Regions from separate parts of the Paenarthrobacter nitroguajacolicus genome, predicted to be linked through region 1. Evidence: riboswitches for the same ligand, from Rfam matches in the RefSeq annotation. Region 1 holds a riboswitch; each other region holds the start of a gene.
What was found. Region 1 has a riboswitch for cyclic di-AMP ahead of KCX59_RS20680 (hypothetical protein). Riboswitches for the same ligand answer to the same signal wherever they lie in the genome.
Positions count from the first base shown of each region.

Region 2: it holds a riboswitch for cyclic di-AMP, as region 1 does, so the genes downstream of both, KCX59_RS04190 (hypothetical protein) here and KCX59_RS20680 (hypothetical protein) in region 1, are expected to answer to the same signal.
Region 3: it holds a riboswitch for cyclic di-AMP, as region 1 does, so the genes downstream of both, KCX59_RS02140 (NlpC/P60 family protein) here and KCX59_RS20680 (hypothetical protein) in region 1, are expected to answer to the same signal.
Region 4: it holds a riboswitch for cyclic di-AMP, as region 1 does, so the genes downstream of both, KCX59_RS05695 (M23 family metallopeptidase) here and KCX59_RS20680 (hypothetical protein) in region 1, are expected to answer to the same signal.

Region 1 is NZ_CP073234.1:4,390,088-4,397,510, forward strand. Features, by position in the region: gene KCX59_RS20665 (alpha/beta fold hydrolase) at 1-448, shown strand, start outside; gene KCX59_RS20670 (DUF6480 family protein) at 600-863, shown strand; gene KCX59_RS20675 (ATP-dependent DNA ligase) at 925-1,995, opposite strand; cyclic di-AMP (ydaO/yuaA leader) riboswitch at 2,247-2,393, shown strand; gene KCX59_RS20680 (hypothetical protein) at 2,396-3,880, shown strand; gene KCX59_RS20685 (PucR family transcriptional regulator) at 4,008-5,222, opposite strand; gene ald (alanine dehydrogenase) at 5,432-6,550, shown strand; gene KCX59_RS20695 (hypothetical protein) at 6,698-7,423, opposite strand, start outside.
Region 2 is NZ_CP073234.1:828,893-836,315, forward strand. Features, by position in the region: gene KCX59_RS04180 (HAD-IA family hydrolase) at 1-378, shown strand, start outside; gene KCX59_RS04185 (pyridoxal phosphate-dependent decarboxylase family protein) at 430-1,821, shown strand; gene KCX59_RS04190 (hypothetical protein) at 1,935-2,789, opposite strand; cyclic di-AMP (ydaO/yuaA leader) riboswitch at 2,793-2,954, opposite strand; gene KCX59_RS04195 (sensor histidine kinase) at 3,088-4,587, opposite strand; gene KCX59_RS04200 (response regulator transcription factor) at 4,609-5,349, opposite strand; gene KCX59_RS04205 (winged helix-turn-helix domain-containing protein) at 6,025-6,891, shown strand; gene KCX59_RS04210 (SixA phosphatase family protein) at 7,144-7,423, shown strand, end outside.
Region 3 is NZ_CP073234.1:402,954-410,376, forward strand. Features, by position in the region: gene hutG (formimidoylglutamase) at 1-517, opposite strand, end outside; gene KCX59_RS02130 (NCS2 family permease) at 674-2,116, opposite strand; gene KCX59_RS02135 (copper resistance CopC family protein) at 2,231-2,863, shown strand; cyclic di-AMP (ydaO/yuaA leader) riboswitch at 3,038-3,205, shown strand; gene KCX59_RS02140 (NlpC/P60 family protein) at 3,209-4,003, shown strand; gene KCX59_RS02145 (FAD-binding protein) at 4,189-4,881, opposite strand; gene KCX59_RS02150 (universal stress protein) at 5,300-6,337, shown strand; gene KCX59_RS02155 (PEP/pyruvate-binding domain-containing protein) at 6,358-7,423, shown strand, end outside.
Region 4 is NZ_CP073234.1:1,119,862-1,127,284, forward strand. Features, by position in the region: gene KCX59_RS05675 (DUF3027 domain-containing protein) at 1-198, shown strand, start outside; gene KCX59_RS05680 (MFS transporter) at 242-1,549, shown strand; gene serC (phosphoserine transaminase) at 1,616-2,746, opposite strand; gene KCX59_RS05690 (metal-dependent transcriptional regulator) at 3,040-3,735, shown strand; cyclic di-AMP (ydaO/yuaA leader) riboswitch at 3,946-4,160, shown strand; gene KCX59_RS05695 (M23 family metallopeptidase) at 4,165-5,001, shown strand; cyclic di-AMP (ydaO/yuaA leader) riboswitch at 5,147-5,309, shown strand; gene KCX59_RS05700 (C40 family peptidase) at 5,314-6,054, shown strand; gene KCX59_RS05705 (NlpC/P60 family protein) at 6,152-6,949, shown strand; gene KCX59_RS05710 (HNH endonuclease) at 7,338-7,423, shown strand, end outside.

The sequences.
Region 1 (7,423 bases):
CGCCATAGAAGCGGCCTTGCATGCCCCGGAGCAGGTCCGGCAGTTGGTGCTGATGGGGCCGGTGGTCGATTCACGGCACAAGAATGTGTGGCGGCAGTCGCTTGCCCTGTCCCTCGACGGAGTACTCCGCGAAAGCCCCACGTCCAACTTGATAGTCATCTCCGACTACATCCGTTGCGGCCCGCGCTGGTACCTCACCGAATTGCCGGTCATGATGAGCTACCCCACGGAGAAACGGCTCGCCGGCGTCCACGTGCCAGTGCTGATTCTGCGGGGCAGCCGCGACCATGTGGCAGGACCGGACTGGGCGCTGCGGCTATCAAGGGCAGTCGCGCAGGGGCGTTTGGTGGAGATTCCGGGGGTCGGGCACGTGGCGCAGCACATGCGCCCCAAGGCTGTGGCGGATGCCATCCGGAGCTTTGTCACCGCCACGACGGCCCACCGTTGAGCACTGAGGCACGACGCCGGCCCCTGAGTTGGGGTCCCTTGTTGGGTTGGGTTGCGGGCTCGGTTTGTTGGCTCATCTTGTTGGGTTAGCCGGTCCCGGTTAGGCTGGCGGAGCATGCACATTAGTAAGTTTGCTTACGAAAGGGCTGATCGTGACCGACAAAGACTCGAATGAGGAAACCCAGGGCTTCGGCGCCACCGGCGCTACGGGACCGTACGACACTACGTCCGATGCCGACAGCATCCACGAGGATCCCGACATGCGCCAGGATGAGGACGAGGACCCCGCCGCATCCGCCAACCCCGATCCCCTCGACGGCAACGTCACTGGCCTGGAGCCGGGCGGCGGAGTCCCTCCCGGAGAAACCCCGCCGGCCGAGGGCAGCATGAGCAGCGATCAAGGCCACGAGGAGTAACACAGTCGCCAACCCGCGGCTCCGTTGGTACCCAGCGACATAGCAGCGGGTTGGCAACGTCCTAGCTGTTCGGCAGCTGCAGGATCTCCCCGAGATCGTATTCAGCGGGCTCCTCCAGTTGCGAGTACGTGCAGCTCTCGGGGGTCCTGTCCGGCCGCCACCTACGGAACTGCGTGGTGTGCCGGAACCTATCGCCTTCCATGTAGTCGTACTTCACTTCGATCACGAGTTCGGGGCGCAGGGGCACGAACGAGAAATCCTTGCCCCCGCTCCACCGGCTTTGCGCGCCGGGCATGCGTGAACCCCCGGCAGCTTCGTCCTGGTTGGCCCACTCACCCCAGGGATGCTCGCTGAGTTCGACTTGATACGGCTCAAGCTCGGCCACCAGGGCCTCCCTCCGGGCCATGGGGAACGATGCCACCACTCCCACGTGATGCAGGCGGCCAGTGTCATCGTGAAGGCCGAGCAGCATCGAGCCAACAACCTTCGCGGTCTTGTGCCAGCGGAATCCGGCCACCACACAATCCGCCGTGCGCTCGTGTTTGGTTTTGAACATCACGCGCTTGTTGGGTTGATAGGCCCCGGTCAACGGCTTGGACAGCACCCCGTCCAGTCCCGCGCCTTCCAATTGCACGAACCATTCCTGCGCCCGCTCGAGATCCGTCACTGCGGGGGTCACATAGACAGGCGGCTCGGCCTTGGCGAGCGCACGCTCCAAGATGGCGCGGCGCTCGGAGAACGGCTTGTCCATGAGGTTCTCGTCGCCCAGCGCCAGGATGTCGAACGCAATCATGGAAGCCGGAGTCTTCTCGGCGAGCATCCTCACGCGGCTGTCGGCGGGATGGATCCTTTGCTGGAGTACCTCGAATTCGAGCCTCTTGCCCTCGATCAGCACGATCTCGCCGTCGATCACGCATTTGTCCGGCAGGTTCTTCCTGAGAGCCTCCACCACTTCGGGGAAGTAGCGGGTCATTGGCTTCTCGTTGCGGCTGCCCAGGATGATCTCGTCGCCATCCTTGAAGACGATGGTCCGGAATCCGTCCCACTTGGGTTCGTAGTGCCCAACATCCGGGATGGTCGGAACGGATTTGGCGAGCATGGGCGAGACGGGTGGCATCACAGGCAGGTCCATAGACAATGTCTACCTGCCGGTGCACCGCGAAGCTAGTGTTAGGCCATGGATATCTCGCTCGATCCAGAGGATCCAGCATGAGTTGCCGACTCCCTCACCGGCACCGAAGCCTAAGTCATAGAAACCCCTCGGTTGGGCAGGCCCTACCGCCCGTTACATTAATGTGACTTTACTTTCCGGCTCATGTACCGTCGTAGAGCGACCCGTATGTCCGCTGGGCCGCTTCCGGATTGACGCCGAGCTCTGCCGCAATCCGGGATCCGCCAGACCCGCGGCAGAGGCGGGGGACCCACAGTTCCCGGGCTTGGTATCCAAGTCCTCGGGGTGAAGCCGCTTAGGCGGCCGGACGGCCTCGTCCGAACCCGACAGCTAACCTCGAAGGCGTTGAGAGGCAACCACCATGTCCCCAACCATGGATCAGCCGCGCCGCGCCCACACTGAAGGCGAGCGCACCAAGCCAACCGGACGCCGTCGGGCCCAAGCCAGCGGATTCCCCACCGGAAACCCAGATGACACTGGCGCGACTAACACTGAAGCTGCTGTTACAGGCACGGTTATCACAGGCACGACGCCGGAACCCGCCACCGCGGCCATGCCCACCACGGCGGCGCCTGCCACTCGTGCGGAAATTCGTGCAGCCGAGCGGGAGCGTGCAGCCCTTGCCGTGATTGCGCCTGAGGCCTCGGCCCCACAGCCGTCGCCCGAACCGTCCGAGCAGGCGGAACCCATGACTGCCGCGATACCTACTGTTCAGCCAGCGGCTCGGAGGTCGACCACACCGGGACCCCCTACCGCGGCGATCCCCATTGTGGCCCCGGCAAGTGCGCCCCCTGCCATTGCGCCTCCTGCTGGTGTGGAGCCGGATCCTCAGGAGCTGAGCGCCCAGGAGCCCGCAACCGCAGCAATTCCAGTGGTGCAGGCTTCAACGCCGGAACCTGCCACGACGGCCATTCCGGTAGTGCCTTCCCGCGAAGCATCCACGAGCACCCCCGAAGCCGCCGAGTCACCGAGCAACGACTCGCCCCGCACCGAGTCCCTGCAAACCGAGTCACCTCGGGGTAAGTCTCAGGCGCAGCTTGCTGCCGCGGCAACGGCGTCGGCAGCACTGGCAAGCCGCAAGGATGTTCGCCGGCAGGCTGCCGCACCCGCTGCGGCACCCTCCGGGGCCAGGTCCAGCGTGGGGTCCACCTCTTCCTTCGGCCGCGAACCCCACGCCGCCCTTCGGAAAGCAGCGTCGGTGAAGCACATGAGCCAGCGCATGGCCGTGGTTGCGGGCGCGCTTGGACTAGTACTGACGGCCGGGACGCTCGGGCAAGCCCTTGAGCTTCCGTTCTTCGGTCAGGAAACTCCTGCGCATGAAGCCAGCGGTGCCGACAGGAATTCGGGCTCCGCAGCCCCTGCACCCAGTGCCTCGTATTCCACGGCTTCCGCACCATCAGCGTCGTCGCCATCAGCCTCGTCACTTGCCACAGCGTCCTCGGAAGCCGGCCAGCCCGCGACATTAGCCGAGGCACCCACGGCCGGGTCGTCGTCGCCGGCTCCGACCCCGAAGGTGTCCCTTGCCAACCCGGTTTGGGTTCCATCGGCTGTCCCCTCCTCAGTCCCGGCCGTCCCTGGGGTGACAAGCCCAGCCCCCACCCAGCCAGCTCCCGCGCCGAGCGAGGTGCCGTCGGACACGGTCACCACACCGCCCACGACTCCGACGCCCACAACCTCACCGACCCCGACGGTCACACCAACGCCGACGCCGACGCCCACACCAACGGAAACTGCAACCCCGACGTCCAAGCCCCGGCCGAGCAAGCCGCAGGCCGCCTCGGCTCCCCAGCCCAGCGAATCTGCGCTTCAAGACATCCTGGACGCAGCCCAGAAGGTCCTCGGTTGAGCACCCGCCTGCCCCGTACCTCCACTCACGCGGGGTGGCATAGCCGGTACTGCAGCAGCAGCAGGACTGCCGCTTTCCGTCGCCGGATGGGACGTTGGAGCTGCCAGCGTTTGCGGCGCTCGTAGGCTCAGATCCGCGGCCGCCCGGCCCAGCGCCGCGCCTTCAAGGCCGCATGTAACTCGAGCCGGATCGCGCCACTCAACGGATCAGCACCGATGAGTTGGCGGATCCGGCCGAGCCGGTTGTAGATGCTGCTCCGGTGGAGGTGAAGTTTGGCGGCGACGTCCTGCACCGAGCCGTCATTGTCATAGAGCAGTTCCAGGACAGGCAGGAGTTCGCCGTTTTTGTCCTGGTCCTCAAGGGCCTGAAAATGCACCGATCCTGTGTCATCCCAGCCTCCGGGTGCCACCAGACGATCGAAAAGTTGATAGACACCAACGGTCCGGCTGTCCACGAGCTCACCTAGCGGGAGGTCCACGGCGGCCGCCTGCGCAGCAACCTTCGATTGACGGTAAGCGTCCGATAGCTGCCGGATGACTTGGAAGGGTTCACTGATGCCCAGGATCACCCTGTCCACCTTGCGGCCAGCGCGCTTCGCAAGCTCCAGTTGATAATGCACCAGCACCTGGGCATGGTCTGCCCGGCCGCCCGACTCGCGGAACAGGACCACCGAATGCGTCTCCGTTCCGGCGCTGAACAAGGCGGCGTTGACGCCGATAGTGGACTGCAGCGCCGCTGATCGATGCGTCAGGGTAGCGGCAATAGGATCGACGTCGGACCTCGCACCATCCGGGTCGAGTATGGTGACCAACTGCCACGGACCGCGCCCCTGGATTTCCTTCCAACCCGCGACGGCGGCCACAGCGTTCGATTCGCCCCCGCAGGCTGACAGAAACTCCTGTTCACGCCTTCGCCGGAACTCCGATTCGGCCGTATTGGAATCAAGGAGCAAGCCCGCCAACAGGTCCAGCTCGTCCCGCACGCCGGGCAGTTCGGCGAGTATCGCCGTCGCACTCTGCTCTTCAAGGTCCAGCTGCACCCACAAGTACCCCACACGGAAACCGCGGACCAAAAGTGGCACGCAGACGCGGCCCAGCATGCCGAGTTCGTCGTTGGCAGGAACGACGACGGGTCGCACCGCCGTGGCGATGCCATGAGCGAGTTGCCAGGCGCTGACGTCGCCGGGGACCCGCTTGCTGAGGAGGAAGTTCACGCGAACGCGGTCGGCGTGGGACTGGTTGGAGCTATAGGCGAGAAGAACGCCGTCGAGATCTTCCAGGGACAGTCCGCGGCCCAGCTTCAAGGCAACGCGTTCAACGATCTGTTCCACGTCCTGCAGCATCTGTAAAGCGTACCAACAGCAGGCGACACTTGACGCTCCAGTGCTCGACAAATGTCGAGCTGGCTGGCAAAAGATCCCTGGATTTCCGGACTTTCCGCATGAGGGCGGCCCCGGGTCCATGTCGCCTGCCTCACAGCCGGATCTATTCTGGAATCACAGCCCGCAACACATTTTTCGGCCGAAGAGGCCGCTAACGATGGAGCCCACACATGATCATCGGTGTCCCCAAAGAAATCAAGAACAACGAGTTCCGCGTAGCCATCACGGCAGCCGGTGTCCACGAGTTCCGCACCCACGGACACACCGTTCTGGTTGAACGCGGCGCAGGCCTCGGCTCGGGCATCACCGACGAGGAATACTCGATCGCCGGCGCCGAAATCGTCAACGAAGCAGATGACGTCTGGGCCCGCGCGGACATGGTCATGAAGGTCAAGGAACCCATCGCGGCCGAGTACCACCGCTTCCGCAAGGGCCTCATCCTCTTCACCTACCTCCACCTCGCCGCAGAGCCCGAGCTCACCGCCGAGCTCATCAACTCCGGCGTCACGGCCATCGCTTACGAAACCGTTCAGGAAGGCCGCAACCTTCCGCTGCTCGCCCCAATGTCCGAGGTCGCAGGCCGCCTGTCCGTCGTGGTTGGCGCTTCCTCGCTGATGGCTCCGGCCGGCGGCAAGGGCGTCCTCCTCGGCGGGGTACCGGGCGTGCGCCCGGCAAAGGTTGTTGTCCTTGGCGCAGGCGTTGCGGGAACCAACGCTGCCGCCATGGCGCTGGGCCTCGGTGCTGATGTCACCATCATGGACATCAACATCAACCGGCTGCGCGAACTGGACGCCCTCTACCAGGGCCGCCTGAAGACCGTTGCCTCCAACGCCTACGAGATCGAGAAGTCAGTTATCGACGCAGATCTGGTGATCGGCTCCGTCCTGATCCCGGGCGCCAAGGCTCCCAAGCTGGTCACCAACGAACTGGTTGCCCGCATGAAGCCCGGCTCGGTTCTGGTGGACATCGCTGTTGACCAGGGCGGCTGCTTCGAGGACACGCACCCCACCACCCACCAGGAACCGACGTACAAGGTCCACAACTCGATCTTCTACTGCGTTGCCAACATGCCTGGCGCTGTTCCGAACACCTCCACATACGCACTGACCAACGTCACCCTGCGCTACGCCGTGGCACTGGCCAACTTGGGCGTCAAGGCCGCCTTCGACCGCGACCCCGCCCTGGCTGCCGGCCTCAATATCGCCGCAGGCCACGTGGCGCACCACTCCGTTTCCGAGGCGCACAACCTGCCCCTCGTCAACGACTGGCACACGCTGGTCTCCGCATAGCTTCAAGCTCGACGGCGGGGTGCGGCTTCCACGCGAAGCCGCACCCCGCCGTCGTGGTTTAACGCGCCGAGATGGCACTTAACGCCAATGTTCGCGAAGAACATTGGCATTATGTGCCATCTCGCGGGGAGGTTTGGGGCCTGGAGACTAGGGCTTTCCGGGGAGCGACGGGATCAGCTCCGAGGGAACCGGGACGGGGACGCCCGAAGGGCCGAGCTTTGAGGGATCAATCTTGGAAGGGTCGATCTCCGGTGGGGTCACAGGCAACCCGGGCGGTGTGGGGATGACGCCGTTGCCGGGCTCCCTGTGCGACGGAGCCTTAGGTGTGTGCGGCGACGCTCCACCGGGCTGCGGCTCAGGAGCGGGAACCACCGGGATGCCCGGCGCGGCGGGCGTCGGCTGGGGTACGACCGTCGCAGGAGCTTGCTGCGGCTCTTCCCCGACAGGCAAGGGCTCTGGGCTGGTACCGGCTGGGGCATCGGGCTGGGGGGCACTGCCGGAACCGGGGTTTAGTTGCGAGACCACCGAACCGATGGCTGCCCCGAGGTGCTGGAAAGCACCCGGCAGGCCGCCCTCGGAAGCGACGGCAGCGGTCGCGCCGCCAGCCAAGGACACAGCTACGGCGAGGCCTGCGATGGCCGTCCGACGCTTCTTCCGACGCCGGGCGGCAAGTTCGTCAACAGGCAGGTCGTTCACAGGCAGGTCGTTCGCAGGAGCGGATTCCGCAGCAACCGTGGCGAGTACCGCCGTCGGTGCACCCCCTGACGCCGCCGGACCGTCCGCCGTCGTGATCCTCTGAGTGGCTGTGATCTGCTGGGTGGCAGTACTCTGCTGGGTGGCTGCGGACGGGCTGCTGACCATGAGCGCGCGGAC
Region 2 (7,423 bases), 1.1 Mb from region 1:
GATGACGCCATCGCGTTGGTTACCTCCGCAGACCGGACCCTTGCCGATATCCGCATGCAGGCGGCCGGGCTCGCCATACCGTCCACAACGGTCACAGCGGAATCCGTCACGCGCGGCAAGCCGCATCCGGAAGGCTATCTCAAGGCGGCGGCGCTCCTGGGAGCCGACCCGGCCGACGTCGTGGTTTTCGAAGACGCGCCTGCCGGCATCGCCGCCGCGCGCGCCGCGGGGATGCGGACCGTTGTGGTGGGCAAGGCCGCTGCCAGGCACAATGCGGAGCTGGAGCCGGGCATGTGGCGGATCCCGGACTACTCGGCGGTCACCGTCACCGCAGTGAAGGACGACGACGGCGGCCACCTCCTGACGCTGACCCTTTAGCCCTTTCTGCGCGGTCTGTTCCAAGCGGTGAACCGGGCGTAGGCTGTGCGCATGTCTGCGATGCCGGAGGCGTACGGTGCTGCATTGGAGCGGGCCATGGTCCACGCCGGTGAGTGGCTTGCGTCGGTTCCCACCCGTTCTGTCCGCCCTTCATCCGACGCCGACCAGGTGGCCAAGAGCATCCTGCCGCGTCTCCCCGACGGAGCAACCGATGCCGCGGAGGTAGTGGACGAGCTGGCCGCGCTGGCTGAGCCCGGCTTGATGGCGATCCAGTCCGGACGGTTTTTTGGGTGGGTCATGGGCGGAACTTTGCCCGCCGCCATGGCCGCTGATTGGCTCGTCTCTGCCTGGGACCAAAACACCGGGCTCCGGTTCGCCACTCCCGCCGCCGCTGCCATCGAGGAATCGGCCGCCGCCTGGCTTTTGGACCTCCTGCACCTGCCCGCGACTGCCGACGTCGGATTCACCACGGGTGCCACAACCGCTAACTTCGTGGGGTTGGCAGCGGGCCGCCAATACCTGATGGACGAGGCCGGATGGGACCTCGAAGCGCTCGGTCTCAGCGGCGCACCGCGCATCACAACCTTTGCCGGCCGGGAACGGCATGCCGCAGTGGATCTGGCATTGCGATACCTCGGTTTGGGCGCCTGTGTTCCGGTAGACGCCGACGACGAGGGCCGGATCTTCCCCGACGCCCTTGCTGATGCCATGGATCAGCAACCGGGGCCATCGTTGGTCTGCCTGCAAGCCGGCAACCTCCACTCCGGGGCATTTGATCCCATGGAGGAAGCCATAGCTGTGGCACACGATCGCGGCGCGTGGGTGCACGTTGATGGTGCCTTTGGTTTGTGGGCCGCTGTGAGCCCGAGGCTGCGAGGCCGACTGGCGGGTGTGGAAGACGCAGATTCGTGGGCAACGGATGCCCATAAGACCCTGAATGTCCCTTACGACTGTGGCTTGGCAATAGTGGCACGCCCGGAAGCCCTGAGGCGTGCCTTCAGCGTTCACACGAGTTACCTCATTGCCACTGATGCCGGGCCTGGGGATCCTTTCGAGAAAGTTCCGGAGATGTCCCGCCGCGCCCGGGGCATCCCGGTCTGGGCTGCACTCAGGCAGCTGGGCCGGGACGGCGTGATTTCCATGGTTGAGCGCCTGGCAGCAAATGCCCGTGCTTTGGCTGAAGGACTGTCCTCGATCCCTGGCGTGGAGGTGCTCAACGACGTCGTGTTCACGCAGGTCTCGGTGTGTTTCGGAAGCGATGACCGTACGCACCGGATCACCCAGCGGCTCATGGCCGAAGGCGCGGTCTGGATGTCCGGTTCGTCGTGGCGTGGCCGCGAGATCTTACGGATTTCGGTGAGCAATTGGACTACGGACGCCGGGGATGTCGCCGCGTCCGTCGCAGCCGTGCGGGGAGCGGTGAAGGCCGAACCGGAGGCATAGCGTTCTACGGCCACGCACCTGTGAAACGGCAAAGCCGCGCCCGTTCCCGCCATCCGCTCCAGTGGGTACTGGTGCGAACGGCGGCAACGGGCGCGGCAATCAAGCAGTCTGGCTTAGTACCAGTTGTTGGCCAAGTGGAAGCCCAGAGCGGCGGACGGGGATCCGTAGCGCTCCTTGATGTAGTTCAGGCCCCACTTGATTTGGGTCTGGTAGTTGGTTTCCCAGTCAGGACCAACGGTAGCCATCTTGGAAGCAGGCAGGGACTGGACGATGCCGTAGGCGCCGCTGGAAGCGTTCATCGCCGTGGTCTTCCAGTTCGATTCCTTCTCCCACAGCGTGTTCAGGGCAGTCATTTCGCCCGGGCCCCAGCCGTAGTTGCCAAGCATGCTCAGTGCGTACGCCTTGGCAGCAGCGGGGTCGTCCACGGCCTTGGGGGCGGCAGCAGCAGCTGCGGCTTCCGCGGCGGCGGCGGCAGCAGCGGCGTCGGCGGCTTGCTTGGCAGCAGCGTCAGCAGCAGCCTTCTCAGCGGCGGCTTGGGCGGCAGCTTGGTCTGCGGCAGCCTTTTCGGCGGCGGCCTGCGCGGCTGCGGCCTGGTCAGCGGCAGCCTTCTCGGCGGCAGCCTTGTCAGCAGCTGCCTTTTCCGCGGCGGCCCTGTCGGCTGCGCCCTTTTCGGCGGCAGCATCCAGGGAAGCGGAGATCTCGGCCGACTTGTTCGTGTTGACCTGCGCACTGGACTGGGTTCCGGCTACGCGGCTGGCCTCGGGGAGGGTCAGTGCGGCGTTTGCGGCGGTTCCGAGCGATGCAACGCCCAGTGCAGCTGCCACGACACCGGCTACGACGGACATGCGGTGGCCGGACTTACCCTGGCGGGCTGCGTTCTTGAGGACAGACTGCGACTTGGTGTGCGGTGCGTTGTGTTCGTCGCGGCGACGCGCGGAAGGGCGCGTCTGATCGTTAAATTCAGACATGTGATTACCTCTCAGCGCCTGCGGAGTTAGCTGTCGGGTTCGGATGAGGTCATCCGGCCGCGCATCATGCTGCGGCTTCACCCCAAGGGCCGGCCAAAAAGGCCTGGGCCCGGAGACTCTGGGTCCCCCGTCTCTGCCTCGGAGAAAGAACGGACTCCGGGAAGTGGCAGAGCTCGGCGCATCCCGGATGTGGGCCTGCTAGGGACGACCCACCCTTTCGACGGTACAGGAGGATTCCACAGAAGTCACATTTAGGTAACAGAGATCACGACGCCGGTGAGTCGCCTTGCCCGATTCGTTATAGGCCTTCGGTGTTCACGGTAGGGAGTCGGAGGGTGAATTCCGTGCGACCCGGCCGCGAGGTCACTTCCACGCTACCGCCATGCGCTGAAACGATGGCCTCCACAATGGACAAGCCGAGTCCGGAGGTGCCCTCAGAGCCCGATCTTGCGGCATCAGCGCGGGCAAACCGGGAGAAGATCCTGCCTTGGAAGTCTTTCGGAATTCCGGGGCCGTTATCCGTCACTGTCACCACGGCACTGCCATCGGCGGAGAGCATGACGCCTGTGACCACGGTAGTACCTGGATCCGTGTGTTTGCGGGCATTGGACAACAAATTGCCCAGCACCTGATGAAGTTGGGTGGCATCGCCGCGCACAGTGATGGGCTCATCAGGGAGCTGGAGCTGCCAGATGTGATCCGACGCCATGACTTTCTCGTCACTGACCGTTTCGATCACGAGCTGTGTCAGGTCCACGTCCTCAACTTTGACAGGCTGTCCCTCGTCCAACCGCGCCAGTAGAAGAAGGTCCTCCACCAAGGTGGTCATGCGTTCGGACTGGCTTTGGACACGCGCCAGCGACTTCCGGCCATCCTCGGTGAAGTTCTCCGTCATCCTTAGTAGCTCGGTGTAGCCCCGGATGGCGGTCAGGGGAGTCCGCAGTTCGTGCGAGGCATCGGCCACGAACTGGCGCACCTTGGTTTCGCTTTCCTGCCGTGCTTCCAGCGCGCTCGAAACGTTGTTCAGCATCTGGTTCAAGGCATAGCCGACGCTGCCCACTTCCGTTCCGGGGTGGGATGCCGACGGCGGTACGCGCACCGCAAGTGCCACCTCGCCGGCGTCGAGAGGCAGGCGCGAAACCTTCGTGGCCACCTCGGAGAGCTGCTCAAGAGGACGCATGGTCCGGCGGATGATGACCGTTCCCACGAGCCCGATCACCACCAGCCCAGCCAGCGAGACCAGCACCATGGTCCACACCAGCGAGGCTTCTGCGCTCTGCTTGTCCTCCAGCGGCAGGCCCGTCACAATCACGTCGCCATAAGTGGTTTCGACTGCCACAAGCCGGTAATCGCCGTTGGACAGCGATCGGTCCACGGGTTGGTTGTCCGTGGGAAGCGACACCAGGACCTGCTCATCGTCTGCTGAGAGCGAGACGCGGTGACCTTGGGCGTCGATCAAACCCGAGCTTCGCACGGTGGAGCCGTCGATCCTCGCGTTGAGCGTGCCTGCCGCCTGCCCGCGCGCCTCCAAAGGATCCGGCCTGCCGGGGGATGACGGAAAGTTCGACGGCGGCCTGCCGAAGTCATTCGCGCGGCTGGACGCCTGCTCCAACTGCCTGTCGAGCTGCCTGTTGAAGACCATGTCCATGGACGCGTAGCTGACCACCCCCACAGCAGCGCAAATGGCGATCAATAGTGCCATGGCCACCAGGACCAAGCGTGTACGCAGGTGCCAGGTGGAGGGATTGAGCCAACTGAGCTGAGTCTGTCCGGCCGACACTCCGGACTTCCTGGCCATTCGCGAGAGGGTGCCCAAGGGCTAGTCCGCAGGCTTGATGACGTAGCCGGCACCCCGGATGGTATGGATCATCGGGGGATGGTCGGCTTCGATCTTCTTGCGCAGATAAGAGATGTAGAGCTCCACGATGTTGGCCTGGCCGCCGAAGTCGTAATCCCACACACGGTCCAGGATCTGGGCTTTGCTGACAACTCGTTTGGGGTTCTCCATGAGGTAGCGCAGTAGCTCGAACTGGGTGGCGGTGAGCGGAATATCCTGGCCGGCGCGGGTTACTTCCCGGGTATCTACGTTGAGCGTGAGGTCGCCGACCACCAGCTCGGCGGTGTCCATGGCAGCTACGCCCGAGCGCTGGACCAGGCGGTGGAGGCGCAGGAGGACTTCTTCCATGCTGAAGGGTTTAGTGACGTAGTCGTCCCCGCCTGCCGCGAGTCCGACAATGCGGTCTTGCACGGCGTCCTTGGCGGTGAGGAACAGGGCGGGAACCTCCGGGGCGAAGGTGCGGATGCGGTTGAGGACCTCCACGCCGTCGAATCCGGGAAGCATGACATCCAGGACCAGTACGTCAGGGCGGAAGTCCTTGGCTAGCTTTACTGCTTCCGGACCATCGCCGGCGATCGCAACAGACCAGCCTGCCATGCGCAGGCCCATGCTCATCAGCTCAGCGAGGCTGGGTTCGTCATCCACCACCAGGGCACGGATGGGGGAGCCGTCCGGATGGGAGAGCTCGGGAAGGTTGTTGGTCATGGAGTGCGAGGAGGCCATGGGATAACTCTCCGTTCTGCTTGTTTGCCAACGCTTTGCCCATCCTGTGAAGACGCTGTGAGATCAGACTAGCGAGGAGGGGGCTGGCGGACACGCTTCCGCGCCCAAGGTTTCCGGCGGCCCGGGTTCAGCCGCGTTCTACGGCTTGTAGCAGATTTTCTGCTGAAAATTGCTTGTGACGATCAGCTCCGATTGGACAACAAGTGTTTCAGATCGTGAGATTCCGTCGATAGAGGGTTAGTGGAAACGGACATGCACATCATCCCCGATATGCCGAAGAATATTCAGTAGATGGCAAATATTTCCCGACTACACCGAATGAAATGGCGTTCATTTACCGACCCTACTGAATTGTGATTTGCGACACAATAGACCTCTGTGTCTCAAAATGTGGACGGTTCGGCGCTTTGTTACTTGCGTGTTGCCTTTGTTACGTTGCACACTTCCAATGTGAACAAGAACTCAACAGCACCTGCAGCCGCAGCAACCTGGCCCAGCGCACCCGCTGGCCATGATGACCGCTGTTGTCGAATGCAAGCCTAACTTTCCACCCCAAAAAAGTTTCAGGCATTCGCCCCCTAGCCCAGCGTTGGGCGCCCATCCCCAAACTCATTGCGGGGACAACCAGCATTCGAAGCCGCGATGACGGCTATTCACTTTTGAGGTAAGCACTCCATGTCAGTTGCATCTGGATACGTCCACATCTCCGTCCGTAACGCCAACAAGGCCGCGTCAAACGCAGGGCTTCGCCCCGGCTTCGGCAACCGCCCCGGCTACTCTCCCGCTCCGCAAGGGGCAGGGCAGCAGGCTCCCGGATACGTGCCGCAGGGCTACAACCCCAACTCTTACGGCCAGCTGCGCGCTGTCCCCACAGCAGAGCCGGCGCCGATGACTGCGCCCACCCCGGTGATTGCGCAGTCGGACAAGCTCCGCCCCGTTGCCAACGACAATGTGGCCCGCGGATTCGTCCTCTACATGGGCATTGACGAAGAAACCGCAGCTGCCGCCGGTACCTCCATTGCCAAGCTTGCCCAGGAAATCCGGGCTTACGCTCAGTCCCTCGTGACCGGCGCCGAGAGCTATGCCGCCGTCGCAGTTGCCCCCGCCGGGGCACCCGGGTCCGCACTCGACGTCGTGCGTTCCACCTTCGGCGACCCCACGGTCGCCGCCCGCCAGCGCACCGAAGCCGCCCGCCCGGCGCCCCAGCAGGAAGCCCGTCCGTCCGGCGTCCTGATCGACCTCGCCCGCCGCGAAGTGCACCTCGATGGCGAATCGCTGAACCTGACATTCAAGGAATTCGAGCTCCTCAACTACCTGGTCGAGAACGGCACCCGCACCGTGGGCCGTGACGAACTCCTTGAGGGCCTATGGCGCAACGCCGAAGAGGTGCCCAACGAGCGCACCATCGACGTGCACATCCGCCGCCTCCGTTCCAAGCTTGGCCGCCTCGCGAACACGGTCCGCACGGTCCGCGGCCAGGGCTACCGTTTCTACGAGCACCCCGAAGTTATCGTTTGGGCAGCACCTGAATACTCGATCTAAGTAGCACAACGCCGAAAGGCGGCATCATCCCTCTGCGCCTGCGCTCATTCTTCGCGCGACAACGGCGCTATAGGGATATGCCGCCTTTCGGCTTTTAATCTCGAGGAAACCGTGTGCCTCTACCACCCACATTGGCCGCCAAATACCCTGGACACGCCCCCCGCACGGCGTGTCCAGGGTGCCGCGAATTCAAAAGTTGGTGACGGCGGCCCGCAGGAAGCCGCTGGGCTCTGTGGCAGATAGGGTTGGGTTATGAGTGACCATCACATCAAGCGCCTGGTGATCATGCGGCATGCCAAGGCTGATTGGCCCATGGGAGTGCCTGATCATGAGCGCCCCTTGGAGGAGCGTGGGCATCGGGAGGCCCCGTTGGCGGGGAAGTGGTTGCTCAAGCATGGTGTAGTGCCCGACTTCATCCTGTGTTCGTCAGCGTTGAGGACTCGTCAGACCTGCACTTGGGTGTGCGATGAGTTGGGGGACAAGGCGCCAACGCCCAAACTCGAGGATGGCTTGTACTCCGCCTCAGCCAACC
Region 3 (7,423 bases), 700 kb from region 1:
TCCCTGAGCTCGGCGTCGCTTCATCCCGCAGGTCAAAGTGGGCGTCCAGGTTCAGGACACCCAGTCGCTTGCCGCGAACTGCTGCGGAACCAGCCACGCCCAAGTAGCTGGCGAAGGCGGTCTCGTGGCCCCCGCCCAGCACCACGGTGAGATTGCCGGCGTCGAGCAGTCCCGAGATGGCGCGTCCGGCGCGCTCTTGGCCCGCCTCCAGTGAGTCGTCCTCCACAACCACATCACCGGCGTCGAAAACGTCACGATCAAGGTGGAACGCCAGCGGCCCCAACGCAGAGCGGATGGCGGCGGGAGCGGCAGCAGCGCCAACGCGCCCCTGGTTTCGGAGGACGCCGGCGTCGCTGCAGAAACCAAGCACGACGGCGGGACGCGAGGCTGCTTCGGAGGCAGACGTCTCGTGGGGTGCTACTGCTTGCCACCACCGCCGGTGCTCATCGCCATCGCCATCAAAACGACCCGTCCAGGGGGCAGGCGCGACATCTACGGTGAAGGGGCTGGTTTCCATGCTTCAAGCACACCGGACATGGGACCCCAAAACCAGCCATTCCGTCACGGGGGTGTCTGAAACCCCGGACTCACGCTCCCCGTAGACGCCGCGAGATGGCATTTGATGCCAATGTTCGCGCCAAACACCGTCATCAAATGCCATCTCGGCGAGGACCTACTTGACGCCCAGCAACTCCTCCACAGTTCCGATGCCGAAGAACAGCAGGAACGCGGCTGCCACAGCCCACATCAAGGGGTGGACTTCGCGGGCGCGGCCCTGGAACGTGCGGATCAGGACGTAGGAGATGAAGCCGGCGCCGAGGCCGTTGGCAATTGAATAGGTGAACGGCATGAGGGCGATGGTCAGGAACGCGGGAATTCCGACGCCCCAGTCCTGCCAATCGATCTTGCCCACCTGGGAGACCATCATGAAGCCCACGACCACCAGTGCGGGAGCCACGGCCTCGAACGGCACCAGGTTGATGAGCGGCGTGAAGAACATGGCCACAAGGAAGAGGACGCCGGTGACGATCGAGGCGAGACCGGTTCGGGCGCCTTCTCCAATGCCGGCGCCGGACTCGACGAAGATCTGGTTGGAGGAAACGGAAGCTCCGCCGCCCACGATTGCGCCGAGGGCATCAACCTGAAGGACGCGGTCAACGTTGGGGATGTTGCCGTCTTTGTCCACGGTTCCGGCCTCGTTGGCCAGCCCAACCATGGTTCCCATGGCGTCGAAGAAGATGCTCAGGAGGATCACGAAGGCCAGCAAAGCCGCCGCGATGAAGCCGAGGTGTTCAAAAGCACCGAAAGGGTTGGCCTTGCCGATGAGGGACAGATCCGGGGCGCCCCATTCGGTGAGCGTGGGGGCCACCAGGGACCAGCCGCGGGGGTTGACGTTGGTTCCGTCAAAGCTTGGGCCGATGTGCAGCGTGAATTCGAGGATGGCGGCCAGCGCAGTGGAGACCACGATGCCGATCAGGATGGCGCCGCGGACCTTTCGGACCACCAAGGCGATGGTCAGGATCAAGCCCACTGCGAAAACGAGTGTCGGCCAGCCCATGAGCTTTCCGTCCACGCCCAGGCCCAACGGAACGGTGGTGCCGGCAGCATCAGGGATGCGGCGGACGAAACCGGCGTTGACCAGGCCAATGAGTGCGATGAAGAGGCCGATGCCCACAACAATTGCCGTCTTCAGGGCCTCCGGAACCGCCTTGAACACGGCTGTTCGGAAACCGGTCAGCACCAGGATGAGCATGGTGATGCCGGACAGCACCACGAGCCCCATCATGTCCGGCCAAGTCAATCCGGGATGGGAAGCCACAGTGACTGCCACGAAGGCGTTGACGCCCAAGCCTGTGGCCACGGCAAACGGATGTTTGGCCCACGCGCCCATGAGGATGGTCAAGATGCCGGCAACGAACGCCGTGGTGGCTGCCACGGCCGTGAAGCCCAGCGACGCGCCACTCGAGTCGGGTCCGGAGAGGATCAGCGGGTTCAGCACCACGATGTAGCTCATGGCGAAGAAGGTCGCGAAGCCGCCACGGATTTCCCGCGAATACGTGGATCCACGTTCGGAGATTTTGAAGTAGCGGTCGATTGCAGAACCTTGTTTGAGCATGAAGGTCTCCGGGGATCGAGGGGAGTTTGCTCTCAAATCCTATGTTGTCCGGTGTGGGCCCTTTGAACCATTCGCCTAGTCTGTAAGGAAGCCAACACTAGGAGAAACCGCCCCATGCGTACCATCCGCCCGCTTCTGGCCGCCGTCGTCGCTGCCCTTGCTTTCGCGTCCGCTTTGCTGTTTTCCGCGGCTCCGGCGTCCGCGCACGACGTCGCCGAGTCAACCGCGCCAGCCAACGGTGCCAGCGTGGCGGAAGTCCCGGCGTCGGTCTCCATCACGTTCAACAACCGCCCGCTCGCGATTGGTTCCGGCGTCACCGTGACGTCCGGCGGTGAGAACTGGGCGGACGGTCCGGTCGAAATCATTGACAGCCAGGCTGTCCAAAAGCTTCGCGAGGGCGCTCCAGCTGGTGAATACACCGTGGTTTGGCGTGTAGTCAGCTCGGATTCCCACCCCATTGAGGGCACCTTCGCGTTCACGGCCGCCGCGGGAACCGCGACGACGGCGAGTGGCCCGGTTGGTGTCTCGCCGTCGGTGTCGGCGCCGTCAGCCGAAGTACCGACGGCGGGTACCGCAGCGCCGGGAACGGGCAGCAGCGAGCCTGCCGCTGACGCCTCCCAACCCTTCCCTTGGAGCATTGTCGGGCTGGCTGTTGTTGCTGTGGGTCTCGTTATTTACCTTGCTGTTACCGCACGGAAGAAACTCGCCGCTTCGAACAGCCCTGATGGCGATACTTCCGCGGAATAACGCGGTTTTCTACGTACCTGCGAATATCTCGAAACGGACACTGCGACACGCCAGAAGCCCACTTCCCGTTACTTAAATGTGACTTCGGAGGAATCATCGCGTACGGTAGTACCTGTGCCTGTTCCACGTAGCGGGCACTTCCGGCCTGATTGCCTAGCTCTGCCGCAGTCCGGAATCCGTTCGCAGACAAACCTACGGCAGAGACGGGGAACCCAATTTAGGCCGCTTTCGAGCGTGCCTTGGGGTGAAGTCACGAAGCTTCCGCTGAACAGCGGGGGATAGTGGCCGGGTGACTCCCATCCGAATCCGACAGCTAACCTCGCAGGCATCGGGAGAGGCTCTTTCATGTCTTCACGCATTCTTCGCGGCCGTCGTAAGGCGGACAGCGTACGTCCTAATCCGTTCATCTCCATCTCGAAGGCAGTAGCCAGCAACGCTTCCGGCGCTGGCCGCCAGGCAGCTGTTATCGCAGCAGCCTCGGGCCTCGTTTTGACCGGCTCCATTGCTGCTCACGCAGCTGAGGCTCCGGTTCAGCGCGACTCCAGCCCCGCAACGGTCGCTGAGACCGTTTCCGAGGCACCCACCAAGGTTGTTACCGCCCTGGCGACGGCTACCGTCAACTTCGAGCGTCCGGCCGTTGCTTCCGTAGCAGCTCCGGTCATCGAAAAGCCGGCTCCCGTTGTTGAGGCCCCTGTGGTCCAGAAGGCAGCCGTCACCACTGCTGCTGCAACAGCTCCCGTCGCCGCCCAGGCTGCGGTTGCTGCTCCTGTGGCTGCCGCACCGGCTGCCCCTGCTCCTGTAGCTGCTGCCCCCGCCGTTGGCGGCGTCAACGCAGCCATGGTTGCCTCGGCTTACGCACAGATCGGCGTCTTCCAGGACTGCACCGCCATGGTCGAGAAGGCTCTCGGCTCCGCTGGCATCCCGGTAGGCGACCTCGGTCCCATGCAGTTCATGAACTACGGCAAGGTCGTTAGCGATCCCCAGCCCGGTGACATGATCGTCCAGTCCGGCCACGTTGCTATCTACATCGGCAACGGCCAGGCAATCAGCGGTGGCATCAACGGCAACCAGACGGGCATCCACCCGATCAGCTGGTTGACCGCAACGGGTCCCCTGACCTACGTACGCGCTGGCGCATAAAGCCTCACGCTTCAGTTCAAAGGCCGGTGCCTTCAAAGACTATTGTCTTTGGAGGTGCCGGCCTTTGGCGTTAAGTTCTGTTTGTTAATGTTCAGCGGGGAAGAACGTTCAGCGGGGAACGTTCGACGGCGGGTCTATAGCCGCGTGGGCGGCGGGGCCCGTGCGGGCCCCTAGGCGTAGTGCCCCTAGGCGAGGGCGATGCCCGGACCTGCGGGCAGGGCAACTTTTGAGGAGATGGCTTGGCCCACTGCCTTGGCTTGCCGCAGCACTTCCTTAGGAGACGGCGTGATGAGGTCCCCAACGCCCACCAGGTGCATCCCTACCGCCCGCATGGCGGCCGCGAAGTTCTGGCCAACGGCTATCCCAAGTTCGGCGAGCATGCGCCGCAACTGGCTTTGGGCACAGCGCGTGACTACTACGTGGTCCGCCAGGAGGACACCGTTGGCTGTGTGGACTGCCCACTGGCGTGGAGTGGATTCGAGGGGGCCGGATACATGGAGTCCCGTTCTGAGGCCCGCTGTGGTCATGCTGGCGGCCAGCCCATATCCGATTTGCCGGGAGGGGTCCGAACCCAGGAAATCAAGGCGGACGGCGCGGGTGGTGTTGCGAACGTCCAGTTGGTGGTTGGCGGCGTAGTTCCGCAGATGTCGGAGGATCTCGTTGCGTTCTTGCATGGCTGCAGGATCGGCCACCTCGGTGCGTTGAAGCATGCCTGTGTGGACAGAAGGACCTGTGGTGGACAGTGCACCGAACCCGTCTACGACGATGGAGCCCACGCCGAAGCGACTGAGCTCGCTGGCAACTGCCAAACCGGACAGGCCGGCTCCGATGACCACGGTGGTGGTGCGTTCCGTGGCGGAATCAGGCGTGAGTGACACTGCTTGGTTCCTCCTTGACGTGTGTACCTTACGGCATCGCGTGGGATCGCGTCCGAGTTCCCCAAGCGGCCGCAAATAAATGGCCGGAGTGTGTGCTGTGAAACACGTTTGCCGGCCATTCGGTGACTCGAACACTACCGAACTTTTTCGGCCATGGATAGCCTCCGCGACTGCGCGTTTTGTGTGTTCGTCCGCAGCGCAATGTGGGAGCCCGGGAACCGAGCCCGGACCGTTATGCACATAGCCCGATGTCGCCTTGATTCGGTACTGCTGACCGAGAATAGTTGGCCTTGGGAGGAGAAATTTCCCGGTTTCTCCTGCTCCGGCCATTGACAATGAAACAGTGAGGGACTTCGACGCGGAGAACCTCTGGCAGAATAGCCGGAACATCAAGCAGTAGGTGGAGAGGCAGGCCCCCATGGACCAGCACGGCAGACACAGTGAAGAGCCACAGGACGGCCAGGATCAAGCCGTGGAACCCGGTGGCATCGTGGTGGGAGTGGACGGTTCAGAGCATGGTCAATGTGCTTTGGTTTGGGCCGCGCGGGAGGCCGAACGTCGGCAACTTCCCTTGCATATCGTTACGGCATATTCTGTGCCCATCTTCGCCGCCTCCGGGCTGGATGGCGGCTACGCAACAGTCGACGATTCCGTGATTCGCGAGGGCGCGGATGCGATTGTCCGGCAGGCCCTGGATAAGGTGTCCGGATATGACATCGACGTCGACGCTTCTGTCGAGAACGGCGACGCCGCTGGTGTCCTGTTGGATCTTTCCAGCGAGGCCGCCCTCCTTGTTTTCGGCAGCCGGGGCCGCGGTGGATTCGTTGGGCGTTTACTTGGCTCGGTCAGCAGCGCCTTGCCTGCCCACGCCAAATGCCCCACGGTGACAGTCCCGCTCTACTGTGCCGACCGCCTTGGTGAAAGCACTGAGGACAAACACATCAAGGCTGAACATGCCAAGGCAGGCCCACGTACTGTGGAAAACGTAGTTGCCGTAGGCGTGGACGGTTCCGAGCAGGCCCGTGTGGCCGTGCTCGAAGCTGCCGAGCAGGCACAGCGCATGGGTGCCAAACTCCGGGTGATTTGTGCTGTGCCGCAGTACAGCGGTTCCTTGGCATGGGTTCCGGCACCCTTGGACCGGGATGCCTTGTTTGCGGATATCAAAGTCCAGTTGGACGCCGGGGCTGATTGGCTCAGAAGCCACTTCCCTTCATTGCCCATGGAAACGGAACTCCGGGACGGTTCCCCCGTTGATGTTTTGGTGGAAACCAGCCGCAGCGTCGAGCTGGTGGTTCTGGGTACACGGGGCCGTGGCGGCTTCGCGGGGATGCTGTTGGGTTCTACATCGGACGGGGTCCTGCACCACTCCAAGGGGCCGGTGATGGTTGTTCCCGACCGTGAGGATCCCAGGCTCGCTGACCGCCACAAGTTTGGGCCTATGCTTGGCGCTGCCTAAGCCCTGAGCCTGCTACGCCCATGGACAAGAAGCAGCCCGGGGAGCCGTCGCAGGATCCGGTATTGGTCCTGGACATCGCCGAAATCCGGGGAACCATGCTTCCCCGCGTCGGTGGCAAGGCTGCCAATCTGGGCGAGTTGGCCAGCGTCGGCCTGCCGGTTCCACGCGGATTCTGCCTCACAACTGCCGCATACCGGCAGGCTCTCTCGGGTGTGGGCCTGGAGTCTGTCTTTGCGGCTTTGGAGGAGGCCAGCGCCTCCGGCACCAGCGCCTCCGACTTGGACGCCTCCGACTTGGGCGCCTCCGGCATGGACCAGCTCAATGAGCTAGCCGCCCGCGCCCGGTCCTTGGTGCTCGACGCCGGGGTGCCCGATGGGATCGCCGAAGCCGTACGGTCTGCCTACGAAGATTTTGGGGACAACGTCCCTGTCGCGGTGAGGTCGTCGGCCACTGCAGAGGACTTGCCGTTCGCTAGCTTCGCCGGACAGCAGGACACCTTCCTGAACGTCGTTGGCATTGAATCGGTCCTTGATGCCGTGAGCCGCTGCTGGGCATCGCTCTGGACAGGTCGTGCAGTGACCTACCGGACCACCAACGGGATCGACCACGGAACTGTGTCCCTCGCAGTGGTTGTTCAGGAGATGGTGAATGCCGTTACCGCGGGCGTCATGTTTACCGCCAACCCGGTGACGGGGAATCGCTATGAGACCGTCATTGATGCCAGCCCTGGCTTAGGGGAGGCCGTAGTTTCGGGCGCTGTGAATCCGGATCATTACGTTGTGGACGCTCATCGTAGTGCCATTGTGGAAAGGGCCGTGGGGGATAGGCAAGTGGAGATCCGTGCCAAGCCTGGCGGCGGCACGGAGCGCTTGGAACTCCCCAGTCAATCAGGAATTGAGGAACCGCAGCCCTGCCTCAGTGACCGTCAGGTCCTAGAGCTTGCCAAGCTGGGCCTTGAGGTCCAAGAGCACTACCGAGTTCCGCAAGACACCGAGTGGGCAATCGACGACGACGGAAAGTTGTGGCTTACGCAAGCGAGGCCCATAACCACGCTGTACCCGCAAACCACGCGCACGCCCCCGGCTC
Region 4 (7,423 bases), 1.4 Mb from region 1:
GTGCCGTGGGCCAAGCGCGTCCGCCCCGAGGATGAGACGCCGCTGGTCGCAGAGACAGTTGAGGAAGTTTCGGAGGAGTCCGTGCAAGCGGCCGAAGACGAGGCCACCGAACCGGCTGACGCTGACTCCGATGACGCTGACTCCGAGGACGCTGACTCCGATGAGGATGATGACGACGACGAAGCCGGGGCTGAATAGGCGTTGCGGAAACCCGGGGTGACCACAGTGAAGGCGGACGCTGATGTCCACCTTTAGGTCACTCGGAATCCTCAACTACCGCATCTGGTTCTTCGGTGCGCTGATCTCCAACATCGGCACGTGGATGCAACGCACGGCGCAAGACTGGTTGGTCTTTGACCACCTGACCGCTCACGACGCCGGTGCCATGGGCATTACTCTGGCGCTCCAACTCGGTCCCCAGCTTTTCCTTGCTCCGTGGGCGGGACTGTTGGCCGACCGCTACAGCCGGCGGAAGCTCCTTCTCCTCACCCTGGTGGCCATGGCCCTCCTCAGCACGGGGTTGGGCGTGCTGGTACTGCTGGGCATCGCCGAACTTTGGCATGTCTACCTCTTTGCCTTGCTCCTGGGAATCGTGACCGCCCTGGACGCTCCGGTCCGACAAACTTTCGTCTCCGAACTCGTCACCGACGATTACCTGCCCAACGCGGTGGCCCTCAACAGCGCCTCCTTCAACGTGGCCCGGATGATCGGCCCAGCTGTCTCGGGCGTGCTGACGGTGGTGGTGGGCCCCGGCTGGGTGTTCCTCATCAACACCGTGTCCTTCGTGGCCATGCTGTGGGCGCTCAAACTCATTCCTGCGTCATCCCTCCGCATCCAGCCCCGGGCAGCGGCGGGCAAGGGGCGCATCCGGGAGGGTTTGCGCTACGTCCGGAACAGGCCGGACATCCAAGTGGTCCTGGTGGCCATCTTCATTGTGGGCACTTTCGGACTCAACTTCCCCCTGTTCATCGCCGCGATGGTGGGGACCCAGTTCGGCATGGACGCCGGCGCGTTCGGAGCGTTGAACTCGGTCATGGCCATCGGGTCGGTGACCGGTGCACTGCTGGCTGCCCGACGCGGAAGGCCGCGTCTCAGGTTGATCTTCGGGGCGGCCGGCGGATTCGGCGTTGCCAGCGCCTTGGCCGCCCTGGCACCCAACGCTGTGCTCTTCGGGCTCGCTTTGGTTCCCTGTGGCCTGTTCGCCCTGACCTTGATCACCAGCGCCAACGGCTACGTGCAATCCACCACCGAGGCTGTCATGCGAGGGCGGGTCATGTCCCTCTATATGGCCATTTTCATGGGCGGCACTCCCATCGGTGCACCGTTGGTGGGCTTGGTGGCCAACGTCGGTGGCCCTCGATGGGCGGTCGGCGTTGCAGCGGTTGCCGGCGTCAGCACCGCCGTCGTGGGTTTGCTGTGGATTATCTGCGCGAAACAGCTGCGGCTCCGCTTCGACCGCCGGGCCCGCGGACTGAAGCACTTTCGGGTGGAGTCGCTGCTTTCCCGTCCGGAGGCGGACGACGACGGCGCAGGCCGGCAGGGCGCGTAACGCGCCTTAAACGGCGGCGGCGCCGCCCGGGAGCTACCCGCACGACGCCGACCGAGGCCCGTGGTGCTACTTCTTCAGCTCGCCCACGACGTAATCGATGCTCGCGAGCAGCGCGGAAATGTCGTCCGGCTCAATGGCCACAAACGTGGCAATGCGCAGCTGGTTGCGGCCGAGCTTACGGTACGGCTCGGTGTCCACGACGCCGTTTGCGCGCAGGACCTTGGCAATGGCTGCGGCGTCAATGGAGTCATCGAAGTCAATGGTGGCGATGACATTGGAGCGGTCTTCGGCGTTGGTGACGAAGGGCGTTGCGTACTCCGAGGCCTCCGCCCAGGAATAAATACGGTTGGCGGAGTCTGCCGTGCGCTTGCTGGCAAAGTCCAAGCCACCGTTGCTGTTGAGCCACTGCACCTGCGCGTCCAAGGTCACCAAGGTGGAGAGCGAAGGCGTGTTGTAGGTCTGGTTCAGCTTGGAGTTGTCAATGGCGGTCTGCAGGTCCAGGAAGTCCGGGATCCAGCGGCCGCTGGCCTTGACCCGTGCCGCACGTTCCAGGGCGGCGGGGGAGAAGAGGCCCAGCCAGAGGCCACCGTCGGAGGCGAAGTTCTTTTGCGGGGCGAAGTAGTAGACGTCCGACTCGGCGACGTCAACGTCCAGTCCGCCGGCCGCTGAGGTGGCGTCCACGAGGACCAGCGAGCCTTCGTCGGCACCCTGCACGCGCTTTACGGGAGCGGCCACGCCGGTTGACGTTTCATTCTGGGGCCAAGCGTAGACGTCCACGCCGGCTTCGGCCGCTGCCACGGGGCGGGTGCCGGGTTCAGCCTTGATGATGGACGAAGCGTCAAGGAACGGTGCCTTGTTGGTAGCTGCAGCGAACTTTGAGCCGAACTCGCCGAATGAGAGGTGCTGGGCCTTCTTCTCGACCAGGCCAAACGCAGCCACGTCCCAGAACGCCGTGGAGCCGCCAACGCCGAGGACAACCTCGTAGCCTTCAGGTGCGCGGAAGAACTGGCTGAGTCCTTCGCGGACCGAACCCACAAGGTTCTTGACCGGAGCCTGACGGTGGGAGGTGCCGAGGATGGTGGTCGACGCGGCAGACAACGCTTCGATCTGTTCCGGGCGAACCTTGGACGGTCCAGCGCCGAAGCGTCCATCCTTGGGCAGCAGGTCGGCGGGAATGGTGATGCTGTTGTCGCTCACGTAGGGCTCCAATGGGTGTCGGCTAGAGATGGGAGGTGGCATGGGGCATCAACTGCCCCTTCGACACCCCAATTCTGCCTGACACGGCCCGGGCGCAGGAACCTGCAGCCGTCATAGTCCGCCACGTGGAATGCAAACGAATCGGATGCGACCGGAATTATCCAGAGTAATTCCAAATAAGCTAGGCTGGTGGTTGGCGTTCATGGGGCGGCGGTGCACACCGTCCGCCCTTGCTGGGGACGCGGTACGGTGGAGATTACGCAAGGAACTGCGTTCGAGGAGAGCTGAGCTGGATGACGGATCTGATCGATACCACTGAGATGTATCTTCGGACCATTTTGGAGCTTGAAGAAGAAAACATAGTGGCACTCCGGGCCCGCATTGCCGAGCGATTGCGCCACTCCGGACCCACTGTTTCCCAGACCATCGGACGCATGGAGCGCGACGGCCTGGTGATTGTGTCCAACGACCGCCACCTGGAGCTCACTGAAGTGGGCCGGAAACGCGCCACAGAGGTCATGCGCAAGCACCGCCTTGCGGAGCGCCTGTTGGCCGACGTTATTGGCTTGGACTGGGCCTATGTACACGATGAAGCGTGTCGCTGGGAGCATGTCATGAGTGAGCGCGTGGAGCGCCGGCTTTACGAGCTCCTGGAGCATCCCACAGAGTCTCCCTATGGCAACCCCATCCCGGGGCTTGAGGCGCTTGGTGGCCTCGCCAGCCAGCCCTTCCCCCGGCTGGATGTCAATCTGCTGCAGGCCATGGACGGCTACGCCACTGATTCCCGCGTTGTGGTCAGCCGCCTTGCGGAGCCCATCCAAGTCGAGCCGGAACTTCTCACCCAGTTGGATGAGGGCGGAATCCGTCCAGGCGCAACAGTGTCGCTGGAGCGCGTCGGTGAGTACATCTCGGTCCGCGTCCCGGGTATCGAGGGCGCCTTGGAGCTACCTCCTGAAGTTGCTGCGCACGTCTTCGTCTCCCTCAGCTGACCGGCACCGGGCCAGCACAGTGTCAAACCTCACTTTTGTGCGTTCGGCGCGCGTGTGACCTGCGGTTTTTCGAAATTGATGATAAGGGCCTCCTTCGCTTGCCCCGCTCCTGTTGATAACGAATTTATTACCAAGAGCCTTAATCCCCTATAGTTATCTACTAGCGCTGATACCAAAGCGTTACCTGATCCGGAGCCGAGCTCTGCCAGCGGATCAGGTGTGCCACCCACCACTGGCAGAGGCGGGGGAACCACAAGCGGCTGTCTAAAGAAGCAGCCTTGGGGTGAAGTCCGCAGCAGAAGTGCCCACGTATGCAAGTCCCTCTTGGGATACCTGTGTGCCGTGAGCGCCTCGTGCGGACCGGGTCTTTGTACTCTCTGACCCGAATCCGACAGCTAACTTCGCAGGCTTTTGAGAGAGGAACAGAGTTTGACATCGCAGAACGTCAGGGGTCGCCGCCGCGCGTCCGGCCCCGCTGCTGAGCTGCGGCCAGCCACCGTCGTAACGGAGATCCGGCCTCGCGACACCGAGCGTCAGGTGCGCCGCCGTAAGAGCCCGCTGCGCCAGGTTGCCGACTTCGCCGCTGCCAGCGGCGTCGGGCAGAAGGCCGGTGTTGCGCTTGCCGCCACCGGACTTGCCCTGACTGTCGGTCTGCCGGCCACGAGTCCCGTCATGGCCACTTCGGAATCAGGCCAGACTGAGTCTGCCCTCGCCGTCGCCGCCCCCACTGGCAGCCAGCCCGAGGTTTCCGCCGCCGCGTCAGCCAAGATCGACTTCAGCCGCGCCGCCGTCGCCACTTCTGCCGACCCCGATGGGAAGCTGAAGCAGCTGCTCAGCGCCCAGTCGACTGAGAGCATCCAGCGGGCCTCGTCCGTTGGCAGCATGGCCAGCCCCCTGGACACGCTCACCACGGCATCCCCTTTTGGTTACCGCATCAGCCCCCTCACGGGTGGCGCAGGTGACTTCCACCGTGGCCAGGACTTCGTTGCCCAGTGCGGCACGGCTGTGCACGCAGCGGCCACCGGCAAGGTTACGTTCGCCGGATGGCACGAGTACGGCGGAGGCAACCGCGTGGTCGTTGACCACGGCAATGGCCTCGAGACCACGTACAACCACCTGTCGTCCTTCACCGTCCAGGTAGGCCAGACCGTAAACCGCGGCGACACCGTCGCCCTGAGCGGCACCACGGGCGCTTCCACCGGCTGCCACCTCCACTTCGAGGTCCAGGTCAACGGTGAAGTTGTAGACCCCATGGGCTGGCTCTAAGCCAGTTGATGGTTGCCTCTCGCATTAGCGGGACGCCCCGTGACCTGAATGTGACATTCGCTTTCAAGTGTTGTAGCGTACAGAGCGCATCGGCTTTTTAGGGGGCCGGTGCACTTGAGTGGATTGCCTAGCTCTGCCACCTCTCAAGGTCCGTTCGCATAAATCGTCTGGCAGGGGCGGGGGAACCACTTCTGGCCTTCGAAAGAAGGCCTTGGGGTTAAGTCGCAAAAGCTTCCTTGGAAGCAGCGCGGCCGGATGACTCCCATCCGAATCCGACAGCTCACCTCGCAGGCATTGGGAGAGGCTACCTACGTGTCATCACGCACTACCCCTGCGCGCCATCGCGCCCAAACGGTTCGCACGAACCCGTTGAACACTCTTTCCAAGGCTGTTTCCTCCAACGCAGGAACCGTGGGCCGTCAGGCCGCCGTCCTTGCAGCAGCCTCAGGCCTCGTCCTCACCGTCGGCTTGCCGGCACAAGCAACAGACACCGACGTTTCCAAGTCGGAGGCCTCCAGCACCCAACAGCTGGTTGCTACCGCGGTGATTACCGCAGAACCGACAGCCACCGTTTCCTTCGAGAGCCCCACCGTGGCCACCCTGGAAGCCCCCAAGGTACAGCGCGCAGCGCAGGTTGCCGAGCGCGCAGCGGCCACCAGCGAAGAAACAGCGGAAGCAGTTACAGCAAAGTCTTCCGAGGCCAAGGATTCGGCCTCCAGTGCAGCTGCCTCCGGTCTCGCCGCCATTGCCTACACCGGCATCGGCTCTCCCTACGTTTGGGGCGGAACCACACCCAACGGTTGGGATTGCTCCGGCTTCACCCAGTGGGTCTACGCACAGGCCGGAATCAGCATCCCCCGCGTCAACGCCTGGACGGCCATGACGCCCACCAGCACTCCTGCTCCCGGCGACCTCGTCATGCAGAACGGCGGAGCCCACGTAGGCATCTACGTCGGCAACGGCATGATGATCAGCGCTTTGAACCCCGGCCAGGGAACGCTGCTGCACTCCGTAGCGTCCACCGGCACCTCCTCGTTCTACACCCTCCGCTAGAAAAATCCGGTTCGGGGTCGGCCGGCATTCCCCACATGCTGGCCAACCCACTACCCGCGTGCACCCCAACTGCATGCGGATACGAAAAGAGAAAATCATGACCAGTGCAAACAAGGTTGCACGGCACCGCGCTGAGGCCCCCAAGACCAGCTCGCTTGCCGTCATCGCCAAGGCCGTCAGCAACAACGCCGGTGGCGTTGGCCGCCAGGCAGCAGTTATTGCCGCAGCTTCAGGCCTGGTCCTGACCAGTGGCATCGCAGCCAACGCTGCCGATACCAACGTGGATCGCGAATCGACGTCCACGTCCACTCTTGACGTGCAGTCGGTAGTCCAGGCCACCATCGCCGCGGACTCCACTGTGGCCATCTCCTACGAGCGCCCCGTGGTCACAACGGTGGAAGCCCCGGCTCCCGTGGTGGTCGAGGAAGCTCCGGCCAAGGTTGAAGCCAAGGTCGAAAACAACGAGGCAACCGCGGTTACCGCCAACGCAGCTCCGGCAGTCAACGCAACCGTTGCCGTCAGCAACGCGACCCCCGCTCCGGCAGCTCCCGCCGCATCCAGCGGCCTCGGTGCCGCTATCGCTGCTGCAGCTTACGCCCAGCTCGGCGTCACCCAGGACTGCACCATGCTTGTGACCAACTCCTTGGCCGCCGTGGGTATCAACTTCCACGACTGGCCCGCTGGCTACCTCTCCCTTGGCCGCACCGTGAGTGCAGCTGAAGCCCAGCCTGGCGACCTCGCCTACTACGCCAACGGCGGTTTGGCCGGACAGGCCCACATCGCTGTCTACGTCGGCAACGGCCAAGCAGTTCACGGTGGATGGAACGGATCCACCACGGCACTGTTCAGCGCCAACGTGGGCTCCGGCCCGGTCTTCATCCGCGTCAACGGCTGATCCACATCGCGTAAGAACACCCCGCTGGCTTTGGCCGGCGGGGTGTTCTGCTTTAACCCTTGCCGGCTCGTGGGATGCCCGTAGTAGTGGGCGTGCGGCCACCACCCACTTCGGTTCTGAAAGCCACCCGACCTGCCGCAAATCACGTGTGTCGGGGCGGTTCTGCCCCTCAAAGTAGGTGGTGGCGGCACACAAAGGGACCCTTTGATTTCCGCCACATCCCTTAACCGCGCATGAACTCTTGCCGACACTGCACGCGAAACGACGGAAAAATTCGTTGATACGGCATATAAGTGCTTACCCTTATGTTGTCGATCCACAGCCCGTACATGCAGAGGGCAGCCGGCCCTCGTGCCCCTGACGGGTGCGGCCGTGAAGAGGTACGTGCATGCGCACACTCGTTCTGAATGCTGGATATGAACCGCTGGCGGTAATAACATTCCGCCGGGCGCTGGTCCTTGTGCTGACTGGGAA